2 linked regions of the Variovorax paradoxus B4 genome follow. The protein of the gene in region 1 interacts with the protein of each later gene in a pairwise test. Links are inferred from orthologs where the notes say so. Each region holds a gene or a part of one and is shown in the gene's direction. Other genes may lie near its edges.

Region 1 (7,021 bases):
AGGCGCGGAAAAGAGGCTTTTCGGAGCCAGACGGGCGGCTTTGCCGCTTGCATCCGGTTTCAAGGCTTCACCTGCGCTTCAGGAACCCGGTCGGCCGGGTGCCTGTCGAACACGTTCTTTCCAGCAGGCGCAGCTTCAATTTGCGCCTCGCGGACTTTCAACTTGAGGGGATTGCCATGAACAACAAGATATTGCAACGACGCGGCTTTGGCCGCCTGGTATTGGCCGGCGCCTTGCTTTTCGGTGCCGCCACGGCTTTCGTGCGCCCGGCCCATGCCGCCGATGAAGCGCCTGACGCGCTGGTGAAGCGCTTGTCGACCGATGTGCTTGAAACCATCAAGGCCGACACCTCCATCAAGGCGGGCGACGTCAACAAGATCATGGTGCTGGTCGACAGCAAGATCATGCCCAACGTCAACTTCCAGCGCATGACGGCTTCCGCCGTCGGCCCGGCATGGCGCCAGGCCACGCCCGAGCAGCAAAAGAAGCTGCAGGAAGAATTCAAGACCCTGTTGGTGCGCACCTACGCCGGCGCGCTCGACCAGGTGAGCGACCAGACGGTCACGGTGCGTCCGTTCCGCGGGTCGCCCGAAGACACCGAAGTGCTGATTCGCACCGAGGTCAAGGGCCGCGGCGATCCGGTGCAGCTCGACTACCGCCTCGAGAAAACGCCCGGCCAGGGCGGCGGCTGGAAGGTCTACAACTTCAATGTGCTGGGCGTCTGGCTGGTCGACACCTACCGCACCCAGTTTTCGCAGGAAATCAACGCCCGCGGCATCGACGGCCTGATTGCAGCGCTGGCCGCGCGCAACAAGGGCAACAACGGCAACAACGGCAAGAGCTGACGCCATGCTGGTTCTGCCCTCGAAGCTCACCCACGACGAAGCCCCGGCCTGCATGCGCATGCTGCAGCAGGGGCTGACGGGGCAAGCCGACACGTCCACGGTGGTGGACGCCAGCGCGCTGGCGCAATTCGATTCCTCGGCATTGGCGGTGCTCCTGGAGTGCCGCCGCGAATCCAGCGCGCTCGGCCGGGGCTTTGCGGTCAAGGGGCTGTCGCCGCGGCTGCGCGAACTGGCCGCCCTCTACGGAATCGCAGGGCTCCTGCCGGCAGCGCCCTGATTGCCCGGCGGCCGGCAGCGGCCGCGTCAGGGCATCCGGCCGTTGCCAAGCGGCTTGCGGGGCGGGCCCGTAAAATCGCCGGCTCCCATGCCCGCGATCTCATTCCAATCGGTCTCCAAGACCTACCCTCCCTCCAGACAACAGCGGGCCCAAGGCAAGCAGGGGCTGCGCGCCGTCGACGAGGTCAGCTTCCAGATCGAGCCGGGCGAGTTCTTCGGCCTGCTCGGGCCCAATGGCGCGGGCAAGACCACGCTCATCAGCATGCTTGCCGGCCTGTCCCGCCCCACGGCCGGCGCCATCAGCGTCCATGGCTTCGACGTGCAGCGCGACTACGCCGAAGCCCGGCGCCAGCTCGGCATCGTGCCGCAGGAGCTGGTGTTCGACCCCTTCTTCAACGTGCGGGAATCACTGCGCATCCAGTCGGGCTACTTCGGCATCAAGAACAACGACGCCTGGATCGACGAGCTGCTGCAAAGCCTGGGCCTGGCCGACAAGGCCACGGCCAACATGCGACAGCTCTCCGGCGGCATGAAGCGCCGGGTGCTGGTGGCGCAGGCGCTGGTGCACAAGCCGCCCGTGATCGTGCTCGACGAGCCCACCGCCGGGGTCGACGTCGAATTGCGCCAGACGCTCTGGCAGTTCGTCGCCAGGCTCAACAAGCAGGGCAGCACCGTGCTGCTCACCACCCACTACCTCGAAGAGGCCGAGGCGCTGTGCAGCCGCATCGCCATGCTCAAGCAGGGCCGGGTGATTGCGCTCGATCGAACCAGCGAGCTGCTGAAGTCGGCCGCCAGCAACGTGCTGCGCTTCAAGACCGACGCCATGCTGCCCTGGGCCATTGCCCAGCACGCGCGCATCACCGGGCGCATCGTGCAATTGCCGGCGCAGAACGCCCATGAAGTCGAACAATTGCTGGCCGCGATCCGCGAAGCCGGCGTCGCGGTGGAAGACGTGGAAATGCGCAAGGCCGACCTGGAAGACGTGTTCATCGACCTGATGGCGGGCGAGCAGACACCGCTGGAGGTTGCAAGATGAGCGCCGCGCCGAGCAAGGGGGCCCTATGATGGCTGTTACAGGGTGGCGCGCACTGCTCTACAAGGAGACGCTGCGCTTCTGGAAGGTCGGTTTCCAGACGGTCGGCGCGCCGGTGCTCACCGCGCTGCTCTATCTGATGGTGTTCGGCCATGTGCTCGAAGACCACGTGAAGGTCTATGGCTCGGTCGGCTACACGGCCTTCCTGGTACCGGGGCTGGTGATGATGAGCGTGCTGCAGAACGCCTTCGCCAACAGCTCGTCCTCGATCATCCAGAGCAAGATCATGGGCAGCCTGGTGTTCGTGCTGCTCACGCCGCTGTCGCATTGGGGCTGGTTCTTCGCCTACGTGGGCTCGTCGGTGATCCGCGGGCTGGCCGTGGGGCTCGGCGTGTTCGTGGTCACGATGTTCTTCGCCATGCCTAGCTTCGTTGCGCCGATCTGGATCCTTGTTTTTGCGCTGCTGGGCTCCGCCATGCTCGGCACGCTGGGGCTCATTGCCGGGCTCTGGGCCGAGAAGTTCGACCAGATGGCGGTGTTCCAGAACTTCCTGATCATGCCCATGACCTTTCTCTCGGGCGTGTTCTATTCGATCGGTTCGCTGCCGCCGTTCTGGCAGGGCGTGAGCCACCTGAACCCGTTCTTCTACATGATCGACGGCTTCCGCTACGGCTTCTTCGGCGTGAGCGACGCCTCGCCCTGGCTCAGCCTGGGCATCGTCGGCGCGGCCTGGCTGATCGTGAGCGCCATCGCCGTCCATTTGCTGCGTATCGGCTACAAAATCCGCGGTTGACCGCTTTTCCCAGACCCCCATGACCGCCGAACAACTCCAGGCCTTGATCCAGTCCCACCTCCCCTGCGAGCACATCACGCTCGAAGGCGACGGCCGGCATTGGTACGCCACCATCGTCTCGGCCGAATTCGAGGGCAAGCGCGCCATTCAGCGCCATCAGCGGGTCTATGCCACCCTCGGTGCGAAAATGCATACGGACGAGGTGCATGCGCTCTCGATGAAGACCTACACGCCGGCCGAATGGGCGGCACTCGACAAGTAAGTAACTGGCGGCCGAAGCAGCCCTAATTTCGCTGGATTCCTGATGGACAAACTTCTGATTCGCGGCGGGCGCCAGCTTCGCGGCGAGGTACTCATTTCCGGCGCCAAGAATGCAGCCTTGCCCGAGCTGTGCGCCGCGCTGCTGACCGACCAGCCCGTGACGCTGCACAACGTCCCGCGGCTGCAGGACGTGTCGACCATGCTCAAGCTGGTGCGCAACATGGGCGTCGTGGCCGAGCGCGACCACAACGGCACGGTACGGCTCGATGCGGGCGACCTCACCAACCCCGAGGCGCCCTACGAACTGGTGAAGACCATGCGCGCCTCCGTGCTGGCGCTGGGTCCGCTGCTCGCGCGCTTCGGCCATGCCAAGGTCTCGCTGCCGGGCGGCTGCGCCATCGGCTCGCGGCCGGTCGACCAGCACATCAAGGGCCTGCAGGCCATGGGCGCGGAGATCGTGGTCGAGCACGGCTACATGATCGCCAGCCTGCCGGCCGGGCGCACCCGCCTGAAGGGCGCGCGCATCCTGACCGACATGGTCACTGTCACCGGCACCGAGAACTTCCTCATGGCCGCCGCGCTGGCCGAGGGCGAAACGCTGCTCGAAAACGCCGCGCAGGAGCCCGAGATCGTCGACCTGGCCGAAATGCTGATCCGCATGGGCGCGAAGATCGAAGGCCACGGCACCAGCCACATCCGCATCCAGGGCGTCGAGAAGCTGCACGGCTGCGAGCACGCCGTGGTGGCCGACCGCATCGAGGCCGGCACCTTCCTGTGCGCCGTTGCGGCCACCGGCGGCGATGTGTTCCTGCGCCATGCGCGCGCCGACCACATGGACGCGGTGATCGACAAGCTGCGCGACGCCGGCTGCACCGTCGCGGCGCAAGAGGGCGGCGTGCGCATCAGCTCCAGCGCCCCGGCCTGCGAGCACCTCAAGGCGCAGAGCTTCAGCACCACCGAATACCCGGGCTTCCCGACCGACATGCAGGCCCAGTTCATGGCCCTGAACGTGATCGCGCGCGGCGCCTCGATGGTCACCGAGACCATCTTCGAGAACCGCTTCATGCACGTGAACGAGATGGTGCGCCTGGGCGCCACGATCCATGTCGAGGGCAAGGTGGCGATGGTCGAGGGCGTGGCCCAGCTTTCGGGCGCCACCGTGATGGCGACCGACCTGCGCGCCTCGGCCAGCCTCGTGATCGCCGGCCTCGTGGCCGATGGCGAGACGCTGGTGGACCGCATCTACCACCTGGACCGCGGCTACGACCGCATGGAAGCCAAGCTGCGCGGCCTGGGCGCCGACATCGAACGCATTTCGGGAGCCGCCGCATGATCACCCTGGCGCTCTCGAAGGGCCGCATCTTCGAAGAGACGATGCCGCTGCTGGCCGCCGCCGGCATCGAGGTCACCGAAGACCCCGAAAAATCGCGCAAGCTGATCCTGGCCACCACCCGGCCCGACGTGCGCGTGGTGCTGGTGCGCGCCTCCGACGTGCCCACCTACGTGCAGTACGGCGGTGCCGACCTCGGCGTGACCGGCCTGGACGTGCTGCTGGAAAACGGCAACCAGGGCATGTACCAGCCGCTGGACCTGCGCATCGCGGCCTGCCGCCTCAGCGTGGCGGTGCGCGCCGACTACGACTACGCGTCGGCCGTGAAGCAGGGCTCGCGCCTGCGGGTCGCCACCAAGTACGTGGGCCTCGCACGCGACTTCTTCGCCACCAAGGGCGTGCACGTCGACCTGATCAAGCTCTACGGCAGCATGGAGCTCGCACCGCTCACCGGCCTGGCCGACGCCATCGTCGACCTGGTCTCGACCGGCAGCACGCTCAAGGCCAACCACCTGGTCGAGGTCGAGCGCATCATGGACATCAGCGCGCGCCTCGTGGTCAACCAGGCCGCGCTCAAGCTCAAGCGCGAGCCGATCCGCCGCATCATCGACGCCTTCGCGTCGGCCATTCCTTCCGCCTGACTTCCGTCCGAACCCTCCCATGACTCCGAAAGCAGCCCCCGTCCGCCTCTCCACGGCTTCAGCCGGCTTCGACGCTGAATTCAAGGCGCGGCTGCATTGGTCCGCGGATGCCGATGCGGCCATCGAGAAGGTGGTGGCCGACATCCTGGCCGATGTGCACAAGCGCGGGGACGAGGCGGTGCTGGAGTACACGCGCCGTTTCGATGGCCTCGGCGCCGCGGCCGTGCCGGAACTCGAACTGACGCAGGCCGATTTCAAGGAGGCCTTCGACTCGCTGCCTGCCGCGCAGCGCGATGCGCTGCAGGCCGCGGCCGACCGCGTGCGCAGCTACCACGAGGCGCAAAAGAAGGCCAGCGGCGAGAGCTGGAGCTACCGTGATGGGGACGGCACGCTGCTGGGCCAGAAGGTCACGCCGCTCGACCGCGTGGGCATCTACGTGCCCGGCGGCAAGGCCGCCTATCCGTCCAGCCTGTTGATGAATGCGATTCCCGCCCACGTCGCGGGCGTCGGCGAAATCATCATGGTGGTTCCCACGCCCGTGAAGGGCAGCGTGGCCACGGGCGGCTCGGGCGGGCAGTCGTCCACCAGGGGCGAGCGCAATGTGCTGGTGCTCGCCGCCGCCTACGTGGCCGGCGTCACCCGCGCCTTCACCATCGGCGGCGCGCAGGCCGTGGCCGCGCTGGCCTACGGTACGGCCACCATCCCGGCGGTCGACAAGATCACCGGCCCCGGCAACGCCTATGTGGCCGCCGCCAAGCGCCGCGTGTTCGGCACCGTGGGCATCGACATGATCGCGGGCCCGAGCGAAATCCTCGTGCTGGCCGACGGCACCACGCCGCCCGACTGGGTGGCGATGGACCTGTTCAGCCAGGCCGAGCACGACGAGCTCGCGCAAAGCATCCTGCTGTGCCCCGACGCCGCATACATCGACCGCGTGCAGGCCGAAATCGACCGCCTGCTGCCCGGCATGCCGCGCGCCGGGATCATCGCGGCTTCGCTCAACGGCCGTGGCGCGCTCATCCATACGAAGAGCATGGAAGAGGCCTGCGAGATCAGCAACCGCATCGCCCCGGAGCACCTGGAAGTCAGCAGCAACGACCCGCAGCGCTGGGAGCCGCTGCTGCGGCACGCGGGCGCGATCTTCCTGGGCGCCTTCACCAGCGAGAGCCTGGGCGACTACTGCGCCGGCCCGAACCACGTCCTGCCCACGAGCGGCACGGCGCGCTTCTCGAGCCCGCTGGGCGTCTATGACTTCCAGAAGCGTTCCAGCCTCATCGAAGTGAGCGAAGCCGGCGCGCAGGTGCTCGGCCCCATCGCGATGACTCTGGCCGAGGGCGAAGGCCTGCAGGCGCACGCCGAAGCGGCGCGCATGCGCCTGCGCAGGATCTGAAGCCCGCCCACCGCCGGCAGGAGCAAGGCAAGATGGCTCGACGCCGTTCTTTTCATCGTTCGCGCGCGGCGGTGTGGCTGCTTGCGCTCGCGGCTGCGGGCACGGCGCACGCCATGAGCATCCGCGAACTGCGCACGCTGGAAGCCAGCGAGAAGGATGGCAAGGCCTACGCGAGCTACTACCTCGTCGGCGTGCTCGAAGGCCTGCGCGAAGGCGTGGAGGCCTCGCAGCGCAACGGCCAGAAGCCGGTCTTCTGCGTCGAGGGCCGCCGCCTCGAGCCTTCGATGGCACGTTCCCTCTATCAAACAGAGCTGACCCGCAACGCCGGCAGCTACGAAGCCGACATGCCCGTTCAACTGGTCATGTCCGGCGCCCTCCGAAACAGCTACCGCTGCACCCGATGACATCTTCTTCCCCTGCCGCCCGCCCGATCGACCGCATCCGCAGCGACG
Region 2 (3,547 bases), 3.3 Mb from region 1 along the record:
TCGCGCGAGCATGCAGAGATCACGCAGATCGCGGGCCGCTACGAGCGCTACAAGCAGCGCGAAGCCGACATCGCCGGCGCGGCCGAGATGCTCGACGACCCCGACATGGCCGAGATGGCCCGGGAAGAAATCGCCGCCGCGCAGGCCGAGCTCGCGCAGCTCGAGGAAGAGCTCCAGCGCCTGCTGCTGCCCAAGGACCCGGACGACGCGCGCAACGCCTTCCTCGAAATCCGCGCCGGCACCGGCGGCGACGAATCGGCGCTGTTTGCGGGCGACCTGCTGCGCATGTACATGCGCTACTGCGAACGCGCCGGCTGGCGCTGCGAAGTGGTGAGCGAGAGCGAGAGCGAGCTCGGCGGCTACAAGGAAGTGGTCGTGCGCATCGTCGGCCAAGCCGGCAATGGCCCTTCCGGGTCCGGGGTGTTCGGCCACCTGCGCTTCGAATCCGGTGGCCACCGCGTGCAGCGTGTGCCGGCCACCGAGACCCAGGGCCGCATCCACACCAGCGCCTGCACGGTGGCCGTGCTGGCCGAGCCCGACGAAACCGTGGCGGTGCAGATCAACCCGGCCGACCTGCGCATCGACACCTACCGCGCCAGCGGCGCGGGCGGCCAGCACATCAACAAGACCGATTCGGCCGTGCGCATCACGCACATTCCGACCGGCATCGTGGCCGAGTGCCAGGACGACCGCAGCCAGCACCGCAACAAGGCCAAGGCGCTGCAGGTGCTGTCGGCGCGCATCCAGGAAAAGGACCGCAGCGAGCGCGCGGCCAAGGACGCGGCGATGCGCAAGGGGCTGATCGGCAGCGGCGACCGCTCCGACCGCATCCGCACCTACAACTTCCCGCAGGGCCGGCTCACCGACCACCGCATCAACCTCACGCTCTACAAGCTGCAGGCCATCATGGAAGGCGACCTTGGCGACGTGCTCGATGCGCTGCGCGCCGCGCGCGAGGCCGAGCAGCTGGCCGAGCTGGAATCGAGCCTGCCGGCATGACGGCCACAGCAGCGACCACCACGCCATCCACCGTGGCCCAGGCGCTGGCCGCGGCCGTGGCACTGGGCGTCGACCGGCTCGACGCCCAGTTGCTGCTGCTGCATGCGCTGGGCCGCGCGCCGCACGACCGCGCCTGGCTGCTGGCGCACGACACCGACGCCATTTCCGATGCGGCGTGGTCCGCCCTCGCAGCGCAGCTGTCGCGCCGGCTGGCGGGCGAGCCGGTGGCCTACCTGCTCGGCGAAAAGGAATTCCACGGCCTCGGCCTGCAGGTGGATGCGCGGGTGCTGGTGCCGCGCCCGGACACCGAAACGCTGGTCGACTGGGCCCTGCAATGCCTCGAAGGCCGCAAGGCGCCGCGCGTGCTCGACCTGGGCACCGGCAGCGGCGCCATCGCGCTGGCGCTGCAGCATGCACGCCCCGACGCGCAGGTCGACGCGGTCGATGCCAGTGCCGATGCGCTGGCCGTCGCACAGGCCAATGCGCAGCGCCTGGGCCTGCCGGTGCGTTTGCGCCAGGCCCATTGGCTGGACGGGGCCGCCAGTGGCTACGCGGCCATTGCCAGCAATCCGCCCTACATCGCAGCCGGCGACCCGCACCTGCCCGCGCTGCAGCACGAGCCCTTGGCCGCGCTGGTGGCCGGGCCCGACGGGCTGGCCGACATCCGCCAGATCGTGCAGCAGGCCCCCGCCCATCTTGCAGATGGCGGCTGGCTGCTGCTCGAACACGGCCACGACCAGGCCCTGCCCGTGCGCCAGCTGCTCGAAGCGCGCGGTTTTGCCGAAGTCCAAAGCCGCGATGACCTTGCCGGCATCCAGCGCTGCTCCGGCGGGATCTGGCGCACGGTGAAATAATCCCCCCAGACCACTTTTCAGGAGTCCCCATGTCCGACGCCCAGCAACGCATCGACGATCTCGTCAAAACCAACGACCTCGTGCTCTTCATGAAAGGGAATGCGAGCTTTCCGATGTGCGGCTTCTCCGGCCGCGCCATCCAGATCCTCAAGGCGGTCGGCGTCGACACCAGGACGCTCAAGACCGTCAACGTTCTCGAAGACGACGGCATCCGCCAGGGCATCAAGGAATACAGCAACTGGCCCACGATCCCCCAGCTCTACGTGAAGGGCGAATTCGTCGGCGGCTCGGACATCATGATGGAGATGTACGAGTCGGGCGAGCTGCAGCAAGTGCTGGGCGGCAGCAATCCGGCCTGATTCCCGGTGCCCGCCATGAGCCACGACCACGACGGTCATTCCGACGGCCATGCGCATGACGGCAAGGCTACGCCGGCCTGGAAGCACGATGGCGTGCGCGTGATCGCGGCCCACCAGCTCGACGTCAACACGGCCCAGACGCCCGGCATGAACCGGGCCGCGGCCATCGACTTTGCGCGCGTCGGCGCGCAGAAGCTCTGGGCCGGCACCGTCACCATCCATGCCGATGCCAAAACCGGCGCCCACCACCACGGGCACCTCGAATCGGTGATCTACGTGGTGCGCGGCCGGGCCCGCATGCGCTGGGGCGAGAAGCTCGAGTTCACGGCCGAGGCTGGCCCGGGCGACTTCATCTATGTGCCGCCGTACGTGCCGCACCAGGAAATCAACGCCAGCGCCACCGAGTCGCTCGAATGCGTGCTGTGCCGCAGCGACGGCGAGGCGGTGGCCGTGAACCTCGACATCGAACCGGTGGAGAAACCCGAATCGGTGCTGTGGGTCGACCCGACCCATCCGCACGGCGGCGTCTGATCGCTTTTCCCGGGCCGAGTCATGGCACCATGGCATTCTTCGCCGTGCCACCATGACTCTCACCCAAAGCCTGCTCATCATCGTCCTGTTGATCGCGATGAGCGCGTTCTTCTCCCTTGCCGAAATCACGCTGGCCGCCTCGCGCCGCCTGCGCCTGCGTCAGATGGCCGACGAGGGCGATGCCCGGGCCGAGCGCGTGCTGCGCGTGCAGGAGCAGCCGGGCCACTACTTCACCGTGGTGCAGATCGGCCTCAACGCGGTGGCGATCCTCGGCGGCGTGGTGGGCGAGGGCTCGCTCAGCCCCTACTTCGCGCGTTTCTTCGAGGGCTGGATGAGCGTGGAGGCCTCGGAGAACGTGGCTTTCCTGTGCTCGTTCATCATCGTCATCGCGGTGTTCCTGGTGTTCGCCGACCTGTTCCCCAAGCGCCTCGGCATGAGCGACCCGGAGCGCATCGCGGTTCGCATGGTCGGCCCGATGCTGGTGCTGATCACCACCTTCAAGCCGCTGGTGTGGTTTTTCACGCGCTCCACCGACATGCTCTTCAAGCTGCTGGGCATGCCGCTGGTGCGCGACGACAAGATCACCTCGGCCGACATCCTGGCCATGACCGAAGCCGGCGCGCGCGCGGGCGTGCTCGCAGTGCGCGAGCAGCAGGTGATCGCCAACGTGTTCGAACTTGACACGCGGCTGGTCAGCAGCGTGATGACGGTGCGCGACAACATCGCCTGGTTCCTGCATGACGACCCCGAGTCGGTGCTGCGGGCGCGCATCGTGGCCGAGCCTTTTTCGGCCTACCCGGTGTG

What was found.
Region 2: the proteins of VAPA_RS06025 (region 1) and grxD interact in binary tests that used the Escherichia coli proteins (3 or more experiments, as listed by UniProt). The link is inferred for Variovorax paradoxus B4 from one-to-one orthologs.

The regions. Positions count from the first base shown.
Region 1 is NC_022247.1:1,343,086-1,350,106, forward strand. Bases 1,619-4,587 are described here. They hold VAPA_RS06025 (BolA family protein), read left to right. Parts: upstream 1,619-2,966; coding sequence 2,967-3,209; downstream 3,210-4,587. Other genes in these bases: VAPA_RS06015 (ABC transporter ATP-binding protein), read left to right, coding at 1,619-2,157; VAPA_RS06020 (ABC transporter permease), read left to right, coding at 2,183-2,947; murA (UDP-N-acetylglucosamine 1-carboxyvinyltransferase), read left to right, coding at 3,252-4,541; hisG (ATP phosphoribosyltransferase), read left to right, coding at 4,538-4,587. Also shown: VAPA_RS06005 (MlaC/ttg2D family ABC transporter substrate-binding protein), read left to right, coding at 177-845; VAPA_RS06010 (STAS domain-containing protein), read left to right, coding at 850-1,122; more of VAPA_RS06015, read left to right, coding at 1,210-1,618; more of hisG, read left to right, coding at 4,588-5,179; hisD (histidinol dehydrogenase), read left to right, coding at 5,199-6,569; VAPA_RS06045 (hypothetical protein), read left to right, coding at 6,602-6,973; hisC (histidinol-phosphate transaminase), read left to right, coding at 6,970-7,021. UniProt on the Escherichia coli protein: Involved in cell resistance against acid stress.
Region 2 is NC_022247.1:4,622,650-4,626,196, forward strand. Bases 652-3,547 are described here. They hold grxD (Grx4 family monothiol glutaredoxin), read left to right. Parts: upstream 652-1,882; coding sequence 1,883-2,212; downstream 2,213-3,547. Other genes in these bases: prfA (peptide chain release factor 1), read left to right, coding at 652-999; prmC (peptide chain release factor N(5)-glutamine methyltransferase), read left to right, coding at 996-1,853; VAPA_RS21575 (cupin domain-containing protein), read left to right, coding at 2,228-2,743; paeA (polyamine export protein PaeA), read left to right, coding at 2,796-3,547. Also shown: more of prfA, read left to right, coding at 1-651. UniProt on the Escherichia coli protein: Monothiol glutaredoxin involved in the biogenesis of iron-sulfur clusters.